DNA from 3 places in the Paenibacillus sp. FSL R7-277 genome. Region 1 is predicted to be linked to each of the others. Evidence: riboswitches for the same ligand, from Rfam matches in the RefSeq annotation. Region 1 holds a riboswitch; each other region holds the start of a gene.
The links. Region 1 has a riboswitch for cyclic di-GMP ahead of C173_RS34065 (anti-repressor SinI family protein). Riboswitches for the same ligand answer to the same signal wherever they lie in the genome.
Positions count from the first base shown of each region.

Region 2: it holds a riboswitch for cyclic di-GMP, as region 1 does, so the genes downstream of both, C173_RS18870 (thiamine pyrophosphate-binding protein) here and C173_RS34065 (anti-repressor SinI family protein) in region 1, are expected to answer to the same signal.
Region 3: it holds a riboswitch for cyclic di-GMP, as region 1 does, so the genes downstream of both, C173_RS05425 (PA14 domain-containing protein) here and C173_RS34065 (anti-repressor SinI family protein) in region 1, are expected to answer to the same signal.

Region 1 covers NZ_ASPX01000119.1:94,136-101,572, forward strand. The annotation lists gene C173_RS31270 (hypothetical protein) at 687-1,997, shown strand; gene sipW (signal peptidase I SipW) at 1,999-2,601, shown strand; gene C173_RS31280 (TasA family protein) at 2,701-3,297, shown strand; gene C173_RS31285 (TasA family protein) at 3,335-3,925, shown strand; gene C173_RS31290 (helix-turn-helix domain-containing protein) at 4,246-4,578, shown strand; gene C173_RS34065 (anti-repressor SinI family protein) at 4,724-4,867, opposite strand; cyclic di-GMP riboswitch class I at 4,902-5,005, opposite strand; gene C173_RS31295 (2-oxoglutarate dehydrogenase E1 component) at 5,500-7,437, shown strand, end outside.
Region 2 covers NZ_ASPX01000065.1:56,742-64,178, reverse strand. The annotation lists gene C173_RS18885 (3-oxoacyl-[acyl-carrier-protein] synthase III C-terminal domain-containing protein) at 1-589, opposite strand, end outside; gene C173_RS18880 (hypothetical protein) at 729-1,079, opposite strand; gene C173_RS18875 (carboxymuconolactone decarboxylase family protein) at 1,231-1,611, opposite strand; gene C173_RS18870 (thiamine pyrophosphate-binding protein) at 1,662-3,275, opposite strand; cyclic di-GMP riboswitch class I at 3,422-3,518, opposite strand; gene C173_RS18865 (methyl-accepting chemotaxis protein) at 4,020-5,270, opposite strand; gene C173_RS18860 (helix-turn-helix transcriptional regulator) at 5,344-6,297, opposite strand; gene C173_RS18855 (SDR family NAD(P)-dependent oxidoreductase) at 6,432-7,274, shown strand; gene serA (phosphoglycerate dehydrogenase) at 7,356-7,437, opposite strand, start outside.
Region 3 covers NZ_ASPX01000010.1:266-7,702, forward strand. The annotation lists gene C173_RS05420 (sugar phosphate nucleotidyltransferase) at 694-2,067, shown strand; cyclic di-GMP riboswitch class I at 2,205-2,285, shown strand; gene C173_RS05425 (PA14 domain-containing protein) at 2,300-4,636, shown strand; gene C173_RS05430 (glycosyl hydrolase) at 4,889-6,352, shown strand; gene C173_RS05435 (discoidin domain-containing protein) at 6,429-7,437, shown strand, end outside.

The sequences.
Region 1 (7,437 bases):
TAGCCAACTGGTGCAGCATCCGAATTGTGATCGGTTTTTCGCACACATTGGGCCCACACGCCTCCCGCTGACCGATTGTGTTCGGTTTTTCACCTACATTGGGCCCACGCGCCTCCCGCTGACCGATTGTGTTCGGTTTTTCGCATACATTGAGTCCAATTACTTTCCTCATTCCCGTTCGCCGCCCACTTTCGCCCCATTCAGGGGCACTAATGCCCCTCATTCCCGCTCGCCGCCTACTTTCGCCCCATTCAGGGGCACTAATGCCCCTCATTCCCGTTCGCCGCCTACTTTCGCCCCATTCAGGGGCACTAATGCCCCTCATTCCCGTTCGCCGCCCACTTTTGCCCCATTCAGGGGCACTTATGCCCCTCATTTCCACCTCCCGCCCACTATCAGCGGATAACTCCTATGCACTTTACCTCCCCCTCGTCTCCCCCTCACCTTTCTCCGCTCCCACCAGCCACGCCCGCCTACCGTTCTTTATAAAGAACATTTGTGAAAAACAGCGAGATCGTCAGATAAATCGAGATATCTCATACATTTCGTACTTTATTGCGAACATTCCGCTGAAAATAACATTTTTCTTTTCTGAGCAGCACAGTGTATGATTTGCTTACGATATCGTTCTTTATTAAGAACGAATATAACGAATTTTTCATTAGTAACTCGAGAGGGGCTTAGCTATGTACCCCAGATCTGCCAAGCGGCGCAAACGGAAAACCAGGAAGCTCGGCCTGCGGATTCTGCAATCGGGTATGGCCGTATCTGTGCTCCTGATGTACACCTCAGGCCAGATCGGCAGCACCTATGGAGAGTTCAACACCTCCCAGGAACAGATCAGCTCCATCGGGCTGTGTTCAGTTTTCCCGGGTCAGATTGAGCAGTTGTTGTCGGAATTCAGCGGGCATCTAAACACCGTCATAGAGCTGAAAGCTTCCCTTGGCAGCCACAGCATCAGCGGAGTGTATAACACCTCAGTCGCTGCCGGAGAGCTGTCGCTTGCAGAGCTGGATCAGGCTGCGGACGAACTCTCGTCCGAGCTCACTCAAGCTGGCAGCGAGATCGACCTGCTGGAGAAGCAGCTGAGCTTCAATGGGATGGTCTGGCAACACATTCTGCAGGAAATTGGCAATGCAGCGGCCATTCTGCACAAGCTTGGAGGATATATGGAGAACCTCGATCCTAACTGTCTGGAAATCCGTGATGCCCAGTTCTTCGACCAGATTCAAGAGAGCCTTCATCAAAGCGGGATTCTGTCGGAATCGCTGGCAGAGACGTTAAGCGGAATTGTGCAGTATCTTGGCTCGATTCATGATATCGGCGGATCCTTGCCCACCGGCAATCCGGACCGCGTCTTGCTCCGGCAGGATGACTACAGCTTCCCTGCTGAAGAGCCTATCCTCTCATTCGTAACCAGCGCCTACCAAGCAGATTCGCAGGTATCCCCCGCGCTGCTGGCCACGTATGAGCAGTTGAATACCGAATTAACGGCGTCCAAGGATACCCTGTTCTCCACAATCCATACCTTACAGGAGCGGCTCACAGAAATCGCTGAAGCCAAAACAACCCTTGAGGACAAAGCGAAGGCACAGCAAGAGGAAGAGGAACGCCTGGCGCTTGAAAAGGCCGATAAAGCCAGAGCGGAGGAAGCCCAGCGGCTCGCCATAGAGAAGCAGAAGGCTGCTGACGAAGCGCTGAAGCTGGAGCATGAACAAGCACAGAACCAGCCGGCCGCAACCAGTCTTCCTGACAAAAGCCAGCCGGGAGAGGAGCCTGCTCCCGCAGCGCCTGTAGAGGACAATCCAGTCCCCACAGCTTCAGCAGCAGCAGAGGTTATTCCCACTGCCACTCCGGCGACTGAGATTGTTTTACCGGAAGCAACTCCAGATCCATTACCCGGCAGCGTAATTCCAGGCACTGTAATGGACGGCGCGCAGCCTGCTCCTACAGCTACACCGGCTCCACAATCTGAACCCAGCAAAGGCGGCGAATAAGATGCGCATCCGAAAAATAGTCAATACGATAATTTCCACTCTGATTCTTATAGTGTTCCTGGTGCTAATCACAGCCGTTGTCATCTCCAAAGCCTCCGGCGGCGAGCCCTCCTTCTTCGGCTACCAGATCAAGACGGTATTATCCGGCTCCATGGAGCCCGGCATCCAGACCGGTTCCATTGTGGCCATTAAGCCGGGCGGGGACATGACCCGGTTCCAGAAGGGCGATGTGATCACTTTTCTGAATCCCGATAATATCCTGATTACCCACCGCGTGGTCGCTGCCGAGCTGAACAGTGCTCTGGGGGAAGCCAGCTACACCACCAAGGGCGACAATAATGATTCAGCCGACACCGCAGCCGTCAGTTCCACGAATGTGGTAGGTGAGTACACCGGCGTGACCGTCCCCTATGTGGGCTATGCCATGAGCTTCGCAGTCTCCAAAGCCGGAAGCGTAGTGCTGATGATTATTCCCGGACTGCTCCTGCTTCTCTACGCGCTGTATTCTTCCTGGAAGGCCGTTGCGGCACTGGAAAAGAAGAATGCCCCGTCATCCGCAGCCAGCAGCGGCGGGCCGGATACTCTGACTGATCTCGTACAATGATCAATTGTCCTCTCCCGTTTACGAAACGCGGAGCCACAATACAGCTTGCCGGAAGCACCGGCTATGCACAAAGCAGACTCATAAGAGAGGGATGAACAAATGAACGTCAAAAAAACATTAGGTCTCGGCGTTGTATCGGCAGCATTAGGCTTAACCCTGGTCGGCGGAGGCACCTTCGCTTACTTCAGCAGCACTTCTACTTCCTCAGCTTCTTTTAACAACGGAACCCTATCATTACAATCTGATCCCTCCGTCATTGTTAATCTCAGCAATCTCAAGCCGGGCGATACCGTCTTACGGGACTTCAAGCTCAAAAATGACGGGACGCTCAATATTCCCAAAGTGGTACTGCGCACCTCATCGGCCATTACAGACGCCCAGGGAGACAACGGCTCCCATAATTTCAAGGATGATATTATTGTGACCTTCCTCGTGAACAAGGATAAGAAGGAATCGCCGCTCCTGGTCATCTCGCTGGCCGATCTGGAGCAGGAGAGTCCCGATCTGGTGGCCCGGGGAATTCTCGGAGCGATCTTAGGCGGAGAGAAGTCCGGCATCAAAGCCGGCACCTCGGATAACCTGACCATCCAGTTCGCCTTCAAGGAGACCCTCCAGCCGCAGAACTATTATCAGGGCGACACGCTTGCACTGACTCTGAATTTTGAAGCCAACCAGGAAAAAGGCACGCTCAAATAATTCCACAAAAACAAACCATTCGAGGAGGAAATAAATAATGGGTATCAAAAAAACATTGGGTCTTGGCGTAGCATCGGCAGCACTGGGCTTGTCTTTAATCGGCGGGGGCACCTTCGCTTACTTCAGCTCCACAGCTACCAGCACGGCAACCTTCGCAGCGGGTACGCTGAAGCTCGGCTCTTCCTTCAATACTCCGGTAGCGCTGACGAATCTGAAGCCGGGAGACTACACCGTCCGCACCTTCACCTTGTCCAATGACGGCACACTGGATATCAAATTCCTCAAGCTTGCCACCACTTACACCGTGACCGATGCCAAGGGCGATAACGCGGGCCAGGATCTCGGAGACCACTTCAAGGTCAAGCTCCTGGATAATACGTACACCGGCGGTTCACTAAGCGGTCATGTGCTGTCCGAGATCTCCCTGAAGGATCTAAAAAACACCCCCAGCTACGATCTCGTAGCAGCAGGTGTACTGCCAGGAGGGATTGCCGCCGCCGGGTCCAAGACCTTCAAGATCGCCTTCGAATTCGTAGACAACACGCTCGATCAGAACATTTTCCAGGGTGACGGCTTAGCTCTGAACTGGACCTTCGATGCTCTTCAAGGAGTGGGAGAAGCCAAGTAGATCAGGGGCCAGCCTATACAAGTGAAAATGGCTTTGCCGTCCTTTTATTAGGAAGGCAGCTTTCAGCAATCCATCAAGACGGCATATCCTCCCCCATCCGGGCCGGGTATGCCGTTTCTTTTTCCCCGCTGCCGGGTTCAAGGATTTTTGTCCGTTTTGCGGATTTTTGTTATACTGACAAGAGAAAACGGCTTTGCCGGCCTTTGAACGGGCGGTACCGTTTCAACGAGAAAGATAAGGAGAATGTATAGCGCGAAGCATATCACTTCTTATTTTTCACCAAAAAAAGTACGGAGGGCGTTGTAATCGTGTCAGATACTATGGGAAGCCGCATCCACAAACTCCGGCTGGAGAAGGGCTATTCGTTATCCGAGCTTGCCGATAAGGCTGATGTGGCGAAATCATACCTCAGTAATGTGGAACGGAACATTCAATCCAACCCCTCCATTCAATTCATCGAAAAAATCGCTGACGCGCTTCAGGTATCCATTCATGCACTGTTGTATGGCGGACTGGCAGAGACGGAAGAACAGGCTCTGGACGGGGAATGGTTCCGGCTTGTTCAGGAGGCCATGGCCTCCGGTATAAGCAAACGCGAATTCAAGGAATTCCTCGATTACCAGAAATGGCGCATGGAACAAAAGGACAACTAGACGAGCATTATATGCCACAGGGAAGACTCCGCACGGCAGGGAGGCCGCCTTCGGCGAAGGCAGCCTTTCAAGCGGCATACAGAAAAGGCACAGCGTACCGGACGCTGTGCCTTTTCTGTATGTATCCGAACAATGATGACCGCCCTTACATCGCCTGGAGCGCCTTCTCACTTAGAAACCGGCGGATATCCTCCGCCGCGATCCCCGCCTGCTTGGCAGACATCAGCAAGTGCACCCATTCTAAATCCAGATCTACTGCCTGCAGCTCGTCATTCCCCTGGTTGGACATATCCAAGAAATCTCCTCCTAGAATTTTCGCGTCCCCAGGCAGTCCGGCCATCATAGTAGTATTGCTACTTTGTAGTATTTCTACTTTAGATCCGAGACTTTGTGCCCCTGTCTTTCGGCAGGTTTACCTTTTACTGGACCCTTTCCATCATGAAAGGATCTGGCAAGAATCGATGAAACCGTTCTCCGCAATAACATTATACAAGATCATGTGCGATTAGTGTGTCGTTTTCTGGAATTTTTTTATTAAAAAATGTGAGGAAACTTAGCTGAAATTGCCAGCGGCTTGTATAAATATTTCCAGTTCCAAGTTCAAACACTAGCTAATAGTTTAAATATACTAAAGGGAACCCCATCCGCCCCGCCTTACCGCACCACGCAACATCGTATAGAGACAATTACCCATTTGTATGGATGACGGACTGTTATATGAGTTTTTCTATTTATGATAGTTCCGTATGAATACTGTAATGAATCATGCCAAATTGCGAACGGATTGACCGAAAGTATGAATTGATTACCCCGCCGGAAAGTAGCACAATAGGATGAGAATGAAACCGCAAACATTTGCAGCTCCGCCAAGTGGCACACTGGATGCCTCGCGTGGAGTTTATCCGTTAGGAGGACCTATTCATGGCAGTCAAAGAGCCCTATAACGACACAGTATGGAGCAAATACTACGGCCCCAACCTGGGCTACATCCAAGAAAGATATGAGCAATTTGTCAAGGACCCCTCTTCTGTTGAACAGCATTACCGCGATCTCTTCACCGTATCCGGCCCCCCTCCACTGGCACCCGATGCCGAGAGGGCTCCAAGGCCTGCCGTATCAGCAGATGCCGAGTGGCTCAAGAAGGCTGTCAAGGCCTCGAAGCTGATCGCCAATATTCGAATATATGGCCATATGGCCGCAGACATTGACCCGCTGGAACGCAGCACGAACCCGATGGCCAAATGGCTGGAGCTGGAGACCTACGAGCTTACCCGCGAGGATCTTAATGCCCTGCCCGCTTCGCTGATCTGGGATAATGCCCCTGCGGATGTGCATACCGCGATGGATGCCGTCCACAGAATGCGCCAGGCCTATACACAGACCATTGCTTATGAATTCGGGCATGTGCATGATGAACGCGAGCTGCGCTGGCTCAACAGCCAGGCGGAATCGATGACCTCCCCTGCCCCGCTGAATAATACAGAACGCAAAGAGCTGCTGAAGCGGCTGGTTCAGGTGGAGCATTTCGAGACCTTCCTGCACAAGACCTTCGTCGGCCAAAAGCGCTTCAGCCTGGAGGGCAATGATGCCCTTGTGCCGATGCTGGATGAGATTGTGCGGGCTGCCGCGCATGACGGCGCTGAGCATATCCTGATGGGTATGGCCCACCGCGGAAGACTTAATGTGCTGGCTCATATTCTGGGCAAGCCTTATGATATTATTTTCTCAGAGTTCCATCATTCGCCGAACAAAGAGCTGTTCCCTTCGGAAGGCTCCATGGGTGTGACCTACGGCTGGAGCGGTGATGTGAAGTACCATCTCGGGGCTGACCGTGCCGTCCGCGAAGGCGAGACCGTACGTACCCGGATCACGCTGGCCAATAACCCGAGCCATCTTGAATTCGTCAATCCTGTCGTCGAGGGCTTCACACGCGCCGCACAGGAAGAACGCAACGCTCCGGGACTGCCTAAGCTGAACACAAGCAAGGCTATGGCTGTGCTGATGCACGGCGATGCAGCCTTCCCTGGCGAAGGTATTGTCGCTGAGACGCTTAATATCGGCAAATTGCAGGGTTATCAGAATGGCGGTACCGTGCATATTATCGTCAATAACCGGATCGGCTTCACCACCGAGAGCGAGGATTCCCGCTCCACCCATTATGCCAGCGACCTGGCCAAAGGGTATGAGATTCCAATCGTGCATGTCAATGCCGATGACCCGGAAGCCTGCATTGCCGCAGTCCGTCTGGCCAGCGCTTACCGCCATATGTTCAAGAAGGACTTCCTGATTGATCTGATCGGCTACCGCCGCCACGGACATAATGAAATGGATGATCCCGAGACGACCCAGCCGATTGTGTACGGCAAAGTGCGGAACCACCCTACTGTGTACCGTGCTTATGCAGAACGCCTGGAGCGCGAGAAGGTAATCACAGCCGATGATCTTAAGAACATGATTGCCGAGGCGGAGAGCGTCCTCCAGCAGGCCTTCGATCAGATGAAGGAAGGCAAGCAGAAGAATGCGGAGTCCAAAACCGCCGTCGCGCTGGATAACAGCAGTCCCCAGCAGCGTCCGACAGCCTTCCCTCTGGCCGGTCTGCAGGAAATTAACCGCGAGCTGCTGCGCGTACCGGCGGGCTTCAAGGTCTATCCGAAGCTGGAACGGATTCTGCAGCGCCGCAAGGATGCGCTGAATGACGGAGAGCGGGTAGACTGGGCACTGGCAGAGACACTGGCCTTCGCTACCATCCTGAAGGATGGCACGCCGATCCGCCTCAGCGGACAGGATTCACAGCGCGGCACCTTCGCCCACCGCCATCTGGTGCTGCATGACAGCGAGAACGGCGAACTCTATTCTCCG
Region 2 (7,437 bases), on a different contig from region 1:
AGTTGCCGTACACACAGGTGTCTGTCTGGTAGATAGAGTCAATGAAGCCGACCGAATGCTCATCGCGCTCCAGAATAACAGCGGCAGCGGCATCACCGAAGTTCGCGTAATATACCGGATCATTCTTGTCCGCATGCGGTGCCACGTAATCGGAGCCGATGACCAGGGCGCGGCGGATTCTCGGGTTCGCCATCATCTGGCGGCTGACCTGCTCAACCGAGGCGGTCATTCCGGCACAGTTGGCATTGCTGTCAATACAGATGGTATGCGAAGCCCCGTTAATCAGGCGGTGAATCATCAATGAGTTCGTAGGAAATATATATTCAGGGGTTTGGCTTGCATAAGCGATCAGGTCAATGTCAGGGCCGGTAAGACCGGTCTTCTCCAGAACATTACTTGCGGCTTCAAAAGCCATTGTCAGGGAATTCTCATCCGGGCTGTCGATGCTGTAGCGGTTTTCACGGCCCAGAGTAGCCAACAGTCCACGGATATCAATACCTTTGTCATCAAAATGCTGAATGAAAAAGTCATTGCCGATTCTTTTGTCTGGATGGTAGATATCAATGTCCTTAATGCGAATCCCCGCCATAGTACAGACCTCCTAAAGTTTTGTTAGCTATACTTCTCACGAATCTGCTTCTTACAAAACTCTCTTCCAGCATTAGCAGCCGGTTTAATGAATGAACCTGTGCGTTTCAAGCGGCTGATTTAGGTTTAAATTGTATTTATTAAGCTTGTACGGTTGAAGTGATCTCCAGATTCTCAAGTCCTGCTTTGCGGCCCAGGCGTGCCAGCTGCATTTTGAGGATCGGGTTATTTTCCAGGGTAAGACTCACTTTCTGGAAGCCGTCAGCCTTGAACATGATGAAGCAGCCTTCAAGCAGCGGTACAACATCAGGAGCGGTTACATTCAGCTTGCGGCAGTCGATCTCTAGTGCATATTCAGCAGGGCTGATCGGGTTAATAGTCTGCTGGTAAGCCTGTATAGATTTGAGCCCGTCCTCGTTAGAGAAGGTTCCCTCCAGCTCAATATTGATTACTTTCTTCGCAGTATCTGTCTTCAAAATAAATTGTCCCATGTTGATCTCTCCCTAAGTGTAATTTCCAATACCTCCAAAACGTTATTCCTGCGACTCTATTCGACAAAACCGCAATTCGATTTGGGATATTTTGCCTTCATTATAACCAGATCATACTGAAACGTGCAATCAAAAGTCGAAATTTGTAGATTTATGAAGATTTTTCTTTGATCTCCTCCAGGGTATCCAGCAGCACATTAAAGGCCGAAATCACCCGGGGGGCACCGACGCAAGGGGTCAGATGCAGCAGCACGCCCTTGATCTGCTCGACGGTCATGCCAACGCGGAGCGCCATTACATAATGAACCCCCAGCTGTTCATATTGTCCCATCGTAATCAGCGACGAGATCACCGCGATCTCCTTCCAGTCAGAGCCAATCGTGGTCCGCTGAAAAATATCGCCATAGGCATTGCCCATGATATATTCGGCTAATTCCGGAAAATGCTCTTTGATCGGAGCCAGGGCCTTGGCCCCATAATCTCCTGAGAGATCAGTGAAATGATCGAGTCCGCTGTTCATGTTCTTGTTCACGATATGTCCTCCTGATAGTAGGTTAGAAAAGGTGTGCGGATACGGCTTCCTTACGTAAGATCCAGCGTGCGGTGGGCCGTAGGAGGCATTTCATCACGGTCAGTCAGCAGCTCAATGACAGCTGCCTTGTTAAGTGCCACAGCTTCGCGGATTGCGGCAGCGAACTCCTCCTGCGTCTCGCAGCGGAAGCCGGCTGCACCCAGCGATTCGGCGAATTTCACGGCATCCATCGGAACCTCGAAGATCGTACCGTCAATCCGGCCGGTCGTTTTCTCCATACCCTTAAGCGCCATATCCAGCTGCTTATTGTTCACCACAATGAAAATCACCGGAATGTCCTTGCAAACGGCTGTGTTTATTTCAGTTCCGAGCATCATAAAACAGCCGTCACCGGTAATGCAGAAGACAGTCTCTCCGGGAGAAGCCGTCTTGGCACCGATCGCCATGCCAATTGAATTGCCCATGCAAGCAAAGTAGGCATCGAATATGAAGCTGCCGGGCCTGCGGACATTGAACCATTTCACAGCATTGAACCCGTGGCTGCCGTCATCTACAAACACGCTGCTGTTGTAAGGAATCAGGTCGCTCATTGTGCTCATTACCGAAGCCAGAGAGAGCCCCGCCAGCACGGGCAACTCGTCATTGTAAGCATTGGAGATTGTGATTTCATGCTTGGTGACCGTAGAGGGGTCCAGCTTCTGAAGATACAGTGCCAGGTTATCCCTTAAGTCCCCGCCGACAGCGATGGTGGATGAGGACAGTATTTTGCCGACAAAGGTTGGATCTACATCGAACTGGATCAGCTGCGGCGGATGATTCTCCGGCTTCAGGTTGCAGATGGTCATGTCGCTCAGGCGGGAGCCCAGAACAATGAACAGGTCGCTGTTGTTCAGCAATTCATCGCCGTGCGAGGAGCCGCCAACGCCGACAGGACCGTGGTAGAGCGGGTGATCATAAGCTATTGCACCTTTGCCGCCTGGAGAGGTGACTACAGGAATGTTGAAGGTCTCAGCCAGCTGAACCAGTTCCTGATGGGCACCTGAGCGGTTGACGCCTTTACCGGCAATGATCAGCGGCCTAGCGGATTGATTAATCGCCGAGATGACCCGGTCATAGTTCTGATAACTGACTAGTCCCTCGCGTTCCGGCAGAACAATCCGGCATTCCGCGAGCCGCTCTGTCTGCACATCAAACGGAATGCAGAGATGGACCGGACCTTTTTGGTCACCGAGGGCGATGGATAGGGCATGGTTGAAAATCGTGCTGAAGTGATCGCCGCGTTCAACGAGCTTGCTGAAGAGGGTGGCCGGCCGGAACATATCTGCCAAATCAGCCAGGTAGGAAGTGGAATCCTGACATTGGGGAATGCCCAGCTCCTTGATGGACTGATGTCCGGTGATGAAGAGGACGGGAAGATTATTGGCCTTGGCATGCGCTGCTGCGGTGAGCAGATTCGTTCCGCCCGGACCGGAGGTGCCGAAGGCTACCCCGAGACTGCCGGTCTTCAGAGCATAACCGCCGGCGGCGAAGCCGGAGCTGGATTCGTGCCGGCCGGGGATGAACTCTATACCGTAGTCAACCATTTTCAAAGCGATGGGGCAAATAGACTTGCCTATGATTCCAAAAGAATGAGTGACTCCCAGATCGTGTAATGCTTCCGCCATATAATCTGCAACTGTCTTCAGAACATCCACCCCGCAAGTTGTTATTTGTATACGTCAGCAATAGAAAACCTGTACTCACCATTGGAGCACAGGTCTGTTGCACGAATCACCATAATCAAACGCGAAACCTAAGGCGTTCACAGTTTTTCAGCAACCTGGCTGTCATGATCCCACTTCAGAAATGAGACTGTAGATCCATGGCTTTGCGTCATTCCCTTTCGGTGAATTTTGCCGGTATGCGGTTATAAATGAATTTGTGGAGAATTTTCCTTTACAATATATTCCTTGCTCCGCTTTTGTCAATAACCCCTGTGAGAAGAAACTCGGAATTTGACGAATATTCAGGAGTGGAAATGGCTAAATATTTGGATTTTCAAACTTTTGAAAATGGTTGTCCCTGGAAGACTAAAGTCTTAAAATGCAAATGGCCGTTTAGGTTGATTAATGTGGGAAGTGAGCACAAAGCCTCATTACATTCCTGATTTACTGCAAAACATTAAGAATTCACTAGATATACAGCATTACAAATTTCAGTGATAGGACTTAAGTAATAGTGATGTAAGATGTTAGCTTATAGACAAGCTATGACAATAGAACGACTATAGTAAAGAAGTGCAAAGCACGGTTTTTACCCTTATGCACAATTTCAACAATTTGTGAATATTACATAACAATCTTTGTTTTGCCCAAAAAAAGAGACACCTCCCGCAGAAAATTCCGCAGGCGTGTCTCTTTGTGCTGAGGTTAAAATTTGAAAATATGAATCGTTTTTTGCAGGTTGAAGACCGCGGAGGTCATCTTCTCTGTCTCCTCAGCTACGGATTGAAGAGCATGAATCTGTTCGTTCATCGCTGCGGATACCTCTTCCGTCCCTGCGGCGGTCTCCTGGGTGATGGCTGAGATATTCTCGATCGCCCCGGAGATCTTGAGCGCGCTCTCCAGCATAAGGTCACTCTCTGCGGAAAAGGAGGCAATCTGCTCGGTTATGTATTGGACACTATGCACAATTTGAGCAAAAATGTTGGCTGTCTCCGTAATCATCTCATTCTGCACTTGGACTACCTCTTCATTGATGGCGATGTTATCGATAGCCTGCTTGATATCCGCTTCGATGCTGCGTACCAGACCGAACACCTCTTTGGTTGAAGCGGTGGATTCCTCGGCCAGCTTGCGGACCTCCTGGGCAACAACGGCGAACCCGCGGCCATGCTCGCCTGCACGGGCAGCTTCAATAGAAGCATTGAGCGACAGCAGGTTGGTCTGTTCAGCAATTTCGGTAATCGTCTTGGTAATCATCGTAATGCCTCGTGCGTTATGCGATAGGGCTTCGATAGTATCCGCCACCTTCTGGGTAGCCTGGATGTTCTTGCGCATGCCTTCGGCTTGGGTATCCACCGATTGCCGTCCCTGTTCTACCAATTCCAGCGTATGTACAGACCTTTTATTCATTTCCTTGGTGGAATTCGTATAATTGGAGACTTTGATTTCGATATCCTTGATCGATTCGGTCATATCAGCGATATCCACCGAGATTTCGTTAGCACCGAGGGCCAGTTCATTGGAGGAGGAGGCCACCTGCGCCATGACAAACTTCAGGTTCTGATTCTTGTCTTCAATCCCGCGGCTGGCGTCCATAACCTGACGGGTAATCTGTGAGGCATCGGTGAGGATTTTTTTGAGCTTGTCAATCATGGTGTTGAAGGAGCGGCTGATGTCGCCCATGGAGCCATTCTCATCGGCACGGCTGGTGAAGTCGCCTTTGGCAATCGTGTGCGTCACATTGGAGATATCCTCAAATGAAGATGTAAGCGTTCTCTCAATGAAGCGCGCAAGCGGGTAAGTCAGCGCTGCCAGGACGGCGACAAGAATAATGCCGATGAGCAGCCTGTCCATGAGGATTAGTGTGATTAAGACAGGGACAGCGAATAAAGCGGCAACCAGGTAACATCCGGTGACGATTTTTTGTTTCAACGGCAGCTTGTTCATCCAGTCCATAATGTAAAGTCCCCCTATAAATAATAATGTGTATTGTAATATTATAGGGGATACTAGTGCATTTGGTCTATTATTAAAAATCGTATAATGCTGCCGCTTCACGCAGAGCCGCAGCAACCGTATCCGCAAGCTCAGGCGGTGCCGTCACCTTGATACCCTGACCCAGGGACAGGATGATCCGGCACGCAGACTCCGGCGTGTTGAACTCGGCCTCGGCCCTGATCCAGCCCGGGGCCTCAGCAGGCTCCTGGTGCAACAGGGCGACGTATCGCTCCTTCTGCAGCTCCTTCATCGTTTGCTCTCTTACAAGAAGGCTGGAGGGGTACCTGGGCAAGGCAGACTTGAATGCGGCGGTGGAGGTCTCCCAGTACTCAGACAGGTGGAAATCCTCCGGCTGCTCAAAAGACTCATCTGTGACTTTGGCCTCAGTGATTCTGGAGACCCTGTAGGTCCGCAGCTCGCTGTGATGCCCCGCGACCAAGTACCAGACGCCGCGCTTGACTACCAGCCCCAGCGGTGCAACCAGCCGCTCTGCGGCGTCCTCCCCGCGCAGATAGGTGATGCTCACCTTGCGGTTTTCCCATAAGGCTCCCTGCAAAGCGGATAGGCAGGGATAGGTTTCCCCGGAGGGATGCCACCCGGCTCCGTCGATGTGAATCCGCTGGCTGAGGAAGCTGAAGGGGGTGACTGGCTGCCGCGTAGCGACGGCCTGGAGCTTGCGGGCGGCCGAGGAGAACTCCTCCTGAATGCCCAGAGCGTGCAGAATCGCCGGATCAGCGGGCACCAGCAGCGCGGCAATCTCCTTGGTGTTCATTCCGGTCAGGGAATTCCGGTAGCCTTCAGCCAGCTTCCAGCCGCCTTCCCGGCCGCGCTCCGCCAGCACGGGGATGCCGGAGAAGCTTAGTGCTTCCATATCCCGGAAGATTGTACGTTCGGATACCTCCAGCGTTAGCGCCAGCTCTTTGGAGCTGATTTTCCCGCGGCTCTGTAAGAGTTGAACGATAGTGATCAGGCGATCCGCTCTCATTCTGTAACCTCCCTTGAATGTATTATTTATATATGTCAATGGTTGTCATGTATAAGGTATATATTAGACAAGAGTACGGATTAGCGCAAATGATCATCTAATCCGGGCATGATAGATGAAAGGGAGCGGATCAAATGACAAATCTGCAAGGGAAAGTGGCATTGGTAACAGGCGGGAGCAGGGGAGCGGGCAGAGGCATTGCACTGGAGCTGGCGAAGGCTGGTGCCTATGTATACATTACGGGCAGGAATGCCGGTATGCCGCAGGAGGGACAAGCAAGAACGCTTGAAGGGGTGCTGGCTGAGATCCGCCGCTCAGGCGGGGACGGAGCCGTGATCCGCTGTGATCATACCAATGACAGCGAGACAGAGGCTGTAATCCGGCAGATTAGCGCAGAGCAGGGCAGACTGGATATTCTGGTCAATAACGTCTGGGGCGGCAATACTCTCCCTATCGGGAATGAACCGTTCTGGGAGCAGCCGGTGCAGCATTGGGATCATATGTTCACTGCCGGTGTGAGGGCGCAGCTAATGACTAATTATTATGCTGTACCCCTGATGCGCAGGGAAGGAGCGGGGGCGGGTAAATTAATCATCCATACGACCTTCTGGGACGAGTACAAGTACACGGGGAACTTCTATTATGATCTGTCCAAAAATGCGCTGGTGCGTATGGCCTACGGGCTATCCCTTGAACTGGCTGAGGATGGCATCGCAGTGATCCCCGTTTCTCCGGGCTGGATGCGGACCGAGCTGGTCCTGGACAGCTTCGGCACAGATGAGGAGCACTGGCAGGAGGAGGAGGGGCTTCAGACCACTGAATCAACCGCTTATATCGGACGGGCAGTTGCAGCACTTGCTGCTGATCCTGAAGTGATATCCATGACTGGTACTCCCCAGAAGGTAGGGGACCTGGCATGGAAATACGCCTTTACGGACACTGATGGCCGGCAGGTGCCAGCCTACCGGATTTCATAGTATAACGCAAAAACACTCTTTGGAAGTGCGCGGCCTGGGGCCTGCACTCCCGAAGAGTGTTTTATTGTGAAGAAATAAGAATTAGAGCAGAATGATCTCCTCAGCGGTGTTGATCTCCGGCAGTCCGGCCAGCTTCACCAGGACCTCCTTCGGCACACCCTTA
Region 3 (7,437 bases), on a different contig from region 1:
AATGAAGAGCATAAGTGCACCTGATTTCTCGGATATGGGCCAAATGGAGGAAATGAGGAGCACTAGTGCCTAGTACTTAACTAACTAGCTTCTGCCGCCGCGAACTTGTGCGGCGAGCCCTTGGCACAAGAGTCTTGAATCCAGGTCTTGAATTCCGGTCTTTAATTCCATTGTCTTGGATTTTGTTGCCCTATACTCTTGTTCTCTCCAGCCGCTAGGTCAGCGGCGACGCCTTGGAACAAGCGGCACTTAAGAGTCTTTGAGCTTTTGAATCTTTCTCCGCTGGAACAGCTAGGCGGCAACCAGGGATTCACTGTCGTGAAGGCAGGCTGCCGGCAACCAGGATTTCAACTGCTGCTGCTGCAAGTATAGCGCGGCAGCCCGGCCCCCTTGCCGCTATAACAAGCGGCAATATCGGATCTTTAGCCGGGAGCTTCGCCTGCGGGCGAAGCGGATATAAAATCACAAGCCTGTTATGAAATGGAGCGGAGGGGAATTTTGGAGCTGTAGGAGCGTTAGCGTCCGCCTTTGTATTTGGATTTCTACCGCGAGAAGCGGTTTTAATCAAGAAATCCAAATACAACAGCGGCCGTAAGCCCAAAATTCCTTGCAGCGACCCTCATAACAGACAGGTTTTTACCACACAGACGCAACAAGAAATACCCAATAACAATACGATATGGAGGGTTCACTATGAAACTAGTACTTCTATCAGGCGGCTCCGGCAAGCGGCTCTGGCCGTTGTCCAATGATTCACGCTCCAAGCAATTTCTGAAGGTACTGGCAAGTCCGGCAGGTGAACCGGAATCAATGGTACAACGGGTATGGAGACAGCTGGAGGAGAACGGCATGGCCGGGTCCTCTTATCTGGCGACCGGACGCAGCCAGGTGGAGATGATCCAGAGCCAGCTCGGCAGCGGGGTGCCGATCATCGTGGAGCCGGAGCGGCGGGATACCTTCCCGGCTATTGCGCTGACGGCGGCCTACCTGTATTCCATCGCGGGGGTGTCCCCAAGCGAGACCGTGGCGATTCTGCCGGTGGACCCATACGTGGAATCCTCCTTTTTTGAAACGGTGCTGCAACTGGAGAACACCATGCTGGTGAGCGGGGCGAACCTGGCGCTGATGGGCGTAGTTCCCGAGCATGCTTCGGAGAAATACGGCTACATCATTCCAACGGGCGCAGATGCGGGAGCGAATGGTTACCTGCAAGTGAGCCACTTCCAGGAGAAGCCTGACCGTGTGCAGGCCGAGGAGCTAATCAGCCGGGGAGCGCTCTGGAACTGCGGAGTATTCGCCTTCCGTCTGGGCTACCTGCTGGATATCCTGCAGCGCAAAGGGCTGCCGCTGAATTACGAGGAGCTGCAGAAGCAGTATAAGCTGCTGTCCTCCATCAGCTTCGATTACGAAGTGGTAGAGAAAGAAGAGAACATCGTCGTGCAGCCGTACGCCGGATTCTGGAAGGACCTGGGTACCTGGAACACCCTGACCGAGGAAATGACCAGCAACCATGTCGGCAAAGGCTTCATCACCGCTGACTCCGAGGGCACCTGCCTCATTAACGAGCTGGATATTCCGATTACGGTCATCGGGGCGAAGGATCTGATTATCGCCGCCAGCCCGGACGGCATTCTGGTAACGCATAAGGCCGAGAGTCCGCGGATCAAGGAAGTGCTGAAGACTTTTGAACAAAGACCGATGTACGAGGAACGCCGCTGGGGACACTACAAGGTGATCGATTATGTGAAATATGATGAAGGCAACGAGGTGCTGACCAAGCGGATCTTCATTAACGAGGGCAAAAATATCAGCTATCAGCTGCATCACAAACGCAGTGAAATCTGGACCTTCGTCAGCGGGGAAGCCAGCATTGTCATCAATGAGAAGATGCATACGGTGAAGGCGGGAGATGTGGTGCGGATACCGGAAGGGACCAAGCATGCCATTCTTGCTCTTACCGATGTGGAGTTCATTGAGGTGCAGACGGGGTCTGAGCTGGTAGAGGAAGACAATATCCGTATTACTCTGGACTGGGAGGATATCGCTCTACATCAGTTCATTTCTTAGGTCTAACTTATCTATTTAACCAATTGTTACAATTTTAAATCAGGTATTGAGAACTATTTTTTAGACAAATTTTGTTTTTACTCTACATTAAATTTGCATATCGACGATACTTACGGTAAGAGGGATTGATCCTTCCAAAACGACAATGGCAAACCTAATCGAAAGATAGGGACGCAAAGCTATAGGGCCTTCGCAAGAGTGGCAGCCTGGCTACCGAAAGGAAGAGAATATTGTGAAAACTTACCGTAAGTCTCGTTTGCTCTGCGCTGTGCTGTCGCTGGCCGTGGTATTGTCTGCTGTACCCGTGGGACTGGGAATCGCCCCGTCCACTGTCAAGGCTGCTTCCTCTACAGGAGCGCCCGTGAACCCTAATGCCTCAGCCGAGGCGGTCAAGCTGCTGAACAATCTGTGTGATATCTCGGGAAATGGAATTATTACAGGGCAGCATGACTATTTCGAGAGTCCGGATGAGCTGAGCAACAAGCTGAAGGGAACAAGCGGACAATACGCCGCACTGCATGGTTATGAGCTTGGAGCAATCGGTGGACAGAGTGAGAGCGGAGTAGCTGCACAACGCAAAAATATTGTCTGGAGTGCGACGAACTGGTCCAGAGCGGGCGGCATTGTCGCCATGACCTTCCACCAGAATCTGCCGGGTACCAAGTACGAATGGTCCAATGTGCAAAAGTCAATCAGCCAGGCACAGTTCAACAAATACGTAACCCCCGGCACCACGGAGTATAACGCGCTGATCACCGATCTGGATAAAGTAGCCGTCTCGCTTAAAAGCCTGCGGGATGCCAAGGTTCCCATCCTGTGGAGACCGTACCATGAAATGAACGGCGGCTGGTTCTGGTGGGGGAAGAAAGATAATTTCTCAGCTCTGTGGAATATTATGTATGACCGTTTCGTAAACGTTCATCAATTAAATAATCTGATTTGGGTATGGAACCCGAATGCGCCGAATGCCAACTCTGATCCCTATGCACGGACTTATCCGGGTGCGGACAGAGTGGATGTGCTGGCAGCGGATATATATAATAACGACTACTCGAATAAATATCATGATGATCTGACCAGCCTGGCTGGCGGCAAACCGATCGGCATCGGCGAGAACGGTGAAATGCCGAATATCTCGAAGCTGAAGCTGACCCAGCAGAATTACGTGTTCATGATGAACTGGGGCAAGATGCTCTATGAGAATAACAGCACGGCAACGATCAAGAATTTCATGAACGACAGCTACACACTGACCCGTGACCAATATAAGGCCTGGTCTGCTCCGGCGGCGGCTCCTAAGCCAACAGCAACGCCGACGCCTACAGCAACACCAACGCCTACAGTAACACCAACGGCAACCGCAACGCCAACACCGACAGCAACGCCAACCGCAACATCGGCACCAACCGTTGCGCCGATTCCGAAGCCGGTCCCAACCTCCGGTGATACGGAGAGCAAGCCTGCCCAGAACGGGTTGCTTGGAGAATACTTCAAGAACATGACACTCTCGGGGACACCGGTTATGGTGCGTAACGATGAGGTCATCAGCTTCAATTGGCGTCAGGGTGCTCCTAATGCCGCACTTGGCACAGATTACTTCTCGATCCGTTGGACCGGCCAGATTAAGCCGGCTTACAGCGAGACCTATCAGTTCTATACTACATCGGATGACGGTATCCGCTTATGGGTGAACGGCACAGCAGTCATTGACAGCTGGGTCAAGCAGAGCGGAACTGCCCGCACAGGAAGCATAGCCTTGACTGCCGGGCAACTGTACGATATTAAGGTAGAGTATTATGAGAATGCAGGCGATGCGAATGTCCATCTGATGTGGCAGAGCCCCAGCCAGGTGAAGGGAACCGTACCTGCAAGTGCGCTTTTCTCCAGAGCAGGCAACACATCCATACCTGCTCCGGCTGCAACAGCAGTACCGACAACGGTACCAGCAGCGACAGTAGCGCCAGCACAGACAGCAACGCCGGCACCAGTAACGACACCAATGCCAACACCAGCACCAACACCAACACTGACGCCAGCACCGACACCAACGCCAACACCGGTGCCTACGCCGACAGCGGCTCCCGTTCCTTCTCCTACAGCAACACCGGTGGATCTGCCGGTAGAAGTTCCTGCTGCCAATGGACTGTACGCGGAATACTTCAATAACATGACGCTATCGGGCGAACCCGCTGTAGTGCGTACCGATGCTGTGCTTGATTTCAACTGGCGCCAAGGCTCGCCGGATGCCGCTCTCGGCATAGACTTCTTCTCTGTCCGCTGGAGCGGGAAGATGAAGCCGCTGTACACGGAGACTTATCAGATCTATACCCATTCCGATGACGGTATCCGCGTACGGGTGAACGGTGAGCTTGTGATTGACAGCTGGGTGAAGCAGAGCGGCACCGAACGCATGGGCAGCATCAGCCTGACCGCAGGCGAGCTGTATGATATTCAGGTAGAGTATTATGAGAATCAAGGGGATGCAAAAGCGCGGCTGATGTGGCAGAGTCCAAGCCAGGCCAAAGGAACCATTCCGGCAAGCGCGCTGTTTCTCCCTTCCGCTTCGTAAGCTCATAAGGTCCGCAGCTGTGTTCAACATTGGCGCTGTTACTGGTTAAGACGTTACAATTATAAATCCTGCAAGCCACTCTTAATGGCCCTGCTTACCAGCAGGGCTACTAAGCTATAGACGACCATCCGGGAAGCGTAACCGCTCCGGGGTCTGCCGAAGCGGTGTGGCTGGAGAAAGGAGATTACATTGAACACTAACCGTAAGTACAGGCTATTTACAACTGTTTTTCCTCTTATCCTTATCCTTTCATTGCTTCCATGGGGGGAAGGGCGCAGTCTTCCGGCAGATGCCAAGGTTACCACACTGGCCTCCCCTGCCGCCGCTCCCATTAAGCCCATTAATCCTTCGGCCTCCAAGGAGGCTTCCGCACTGTTAAGCTATCTCCACGATCTCAGCGGCAAGGGCATGATATCCGGCCAGCATGATTATTTGGAGAGCCCCGATGAATTCAATAATAAGCTCCGCACCACAACCGGCCGCTATGCCGTTCTGCATGGCTATGAGCTGGGAGCCATAGGTAACCAGTCCAAGGCGACCATTGCCAAGCAGCGTCAGGCTGTCGTGGACAGCGCCATCCGGTGGCATAAGGGCGGCGGCATTGTCGCCATGACCTTCCATCAGAATCTGCCGGGAACTGCGCCGGTATGGACCAATGTGCAGAAGCCGCTTAGCCAGAATCAATTCAAGCAGTACGTCACTCCCGGAACGCCGCAGTATAAGGCTCTGATTGCCGAGCTGGATGAAGTGGCCAAGTATCTGGGTGAGCTGCGGGATGCCGGAGTTCCCGTGTTATGGCGGCCCTATCATGAGATGAACGGCGGCTGGTTCTGGTGGGGGCAGAAGGATGACTTTGTGAAGCTGTGGGACCTGGTCTATGACCGCATGGTGAATACGCATAAGCTGAACAATCTGCTGTGGGTGTGGAATCCGAATGCCCCCAACAAGTCGTCTGAGCCGTATGCCGCCTATTTTCCCGGCACCGCCAAGGTGGATATTCTGGCCGCCGACATTTATGACAATGATTTCAAGCAGTCTTATTATGACAGCCTTCTGAAGCTTGCGGACGGCAAACCGATAGGCATCGGGGAGAGCGGAGAGCTGCCAGACCCTGTCATCATGTCTCAAAAACAAAGCAAATGGGTATATACGATGACATGGGGCAAGATGCTGGTGGAGAATAACCCGACCGTGAAAATTCAAAGCTTCATGAACCATAAATATACGGTCTCGCGGGAGGATTACAAGCTCGCAGCGGGTGCCAAAACCCATGCGGCGGCTGTAAGCTCAAGGAACGGCCTGAGAGGCCAGTATTATGGCAATATGGACCTGTCCGGCACACCGCTGCTTACCCGTAACGACAGTACCATTCAGTTCAACTGGCATGGGAATTCACCGGCATCCGGCCTTCCCAAGGATTCATTCTCGGTACGCTGGACCGGGACCCTTAAGCCTCTCTACAGTGAAAAGTATACGTTCACCGCTTCTTCGGATGACGGCATCCGCGTATGGATCGGCGGCAAGCTCCTGATCGACAGCTGGAAGAACCAGAGCAGTGCGAGCAAGGAGGGCAGCATCACGCTCTCTGCGGGTACCCCCTATGCTATCAAGGTTGAGTATTACGAGAACCGCGGGGATGCCAGCGTCAGTCTGATGTGGAGAAGCCAGAGCCAGAAGCAGATGATTATTCCCCAGAGTGCGCTGACGCTTCCTTAAGGAAGCCGCGCAGAGGAAGAAGCGTGACGTTAGCCCGGTGCAGCACAGAATTCCGGAAGAAAGCGAGGACAAGGGAATGAGGACTAGAGTTCAAAAGAAACCCAGTAAATATCTCCACAGGCTACTAAAATTTGCAGCACTGATCATCTTGATTCTGTTGTCCGTCTCTGTCTTCGGAGATTACGGGACCAGGGACGGTGAAGCAGATGTGGATCTGTCTTCATTGTCGGCGGCCAAGGATGCCGGTCCTGAGATGCCGGAAGGAACGGTTCTATGGAAGCTTGGCAAGCATGACGGCTCTGCCGGTGAGTTCAAGGCGGCAGGGTCAAGCGGGGTGAAGAAGTCGCTCAGCATAGCCTCAACCACTGCCAGGTCGGCAGAGCTGAAGTCACTGCCCTCCGGCCTGCACGGGGAGACCAACCCGGAGCTGCGGATTCAGTATGAGCTGGATAAGATCCCGGAGCACGGGGTCTTATTTCGCGTGAGCATTATCGATGCTTACAAATCCGTTCCCCAGATGAGCGTGTTCTCCAACCGTCAGCTCTCAGGCATTATTCAGATCGCCGGGATTGCCGGAACAGGCAGCAAATACGACTTCCGCAAAACCTATGAGCTGTACATTCCCAAAGAGCAGCTCATCAGCGGCACCAACGAGCTGACGCTGCGGACGGCCAGGGGAATCTATTCCTCAGAGGCTGAGGATAAGTACAACTGGTGGACCTGGGATAATCTGAGTCTGGAGGCGCTGAAGTCTCCGATTAAGGAGCCGATTCACGGCAGCTATACGCTGACGGGGACGGTGGTGAATAACAAGCAGTTTTATTTTGACGAGGGGGCGGTTACCCATCTGCCCTATATTATGAAGTGGCTGGGTGTAGCCTATAGCGGCAATATCATGCGGACCAGCTGTGCCAGCGATGTAGGCCGCTCGTGTGAGAATATGGAGGAGTACTACAAGGTCCTGAAGGATTACAATATGCAGGCCGTAGCGCTCTATCTGTACACAGGCGATATCAAGCTGAAGGCGGATGGAACTCTGCCAGAGGATGCGGAGAAGAAGCTGACGGATTATTTCCAGAAGTACA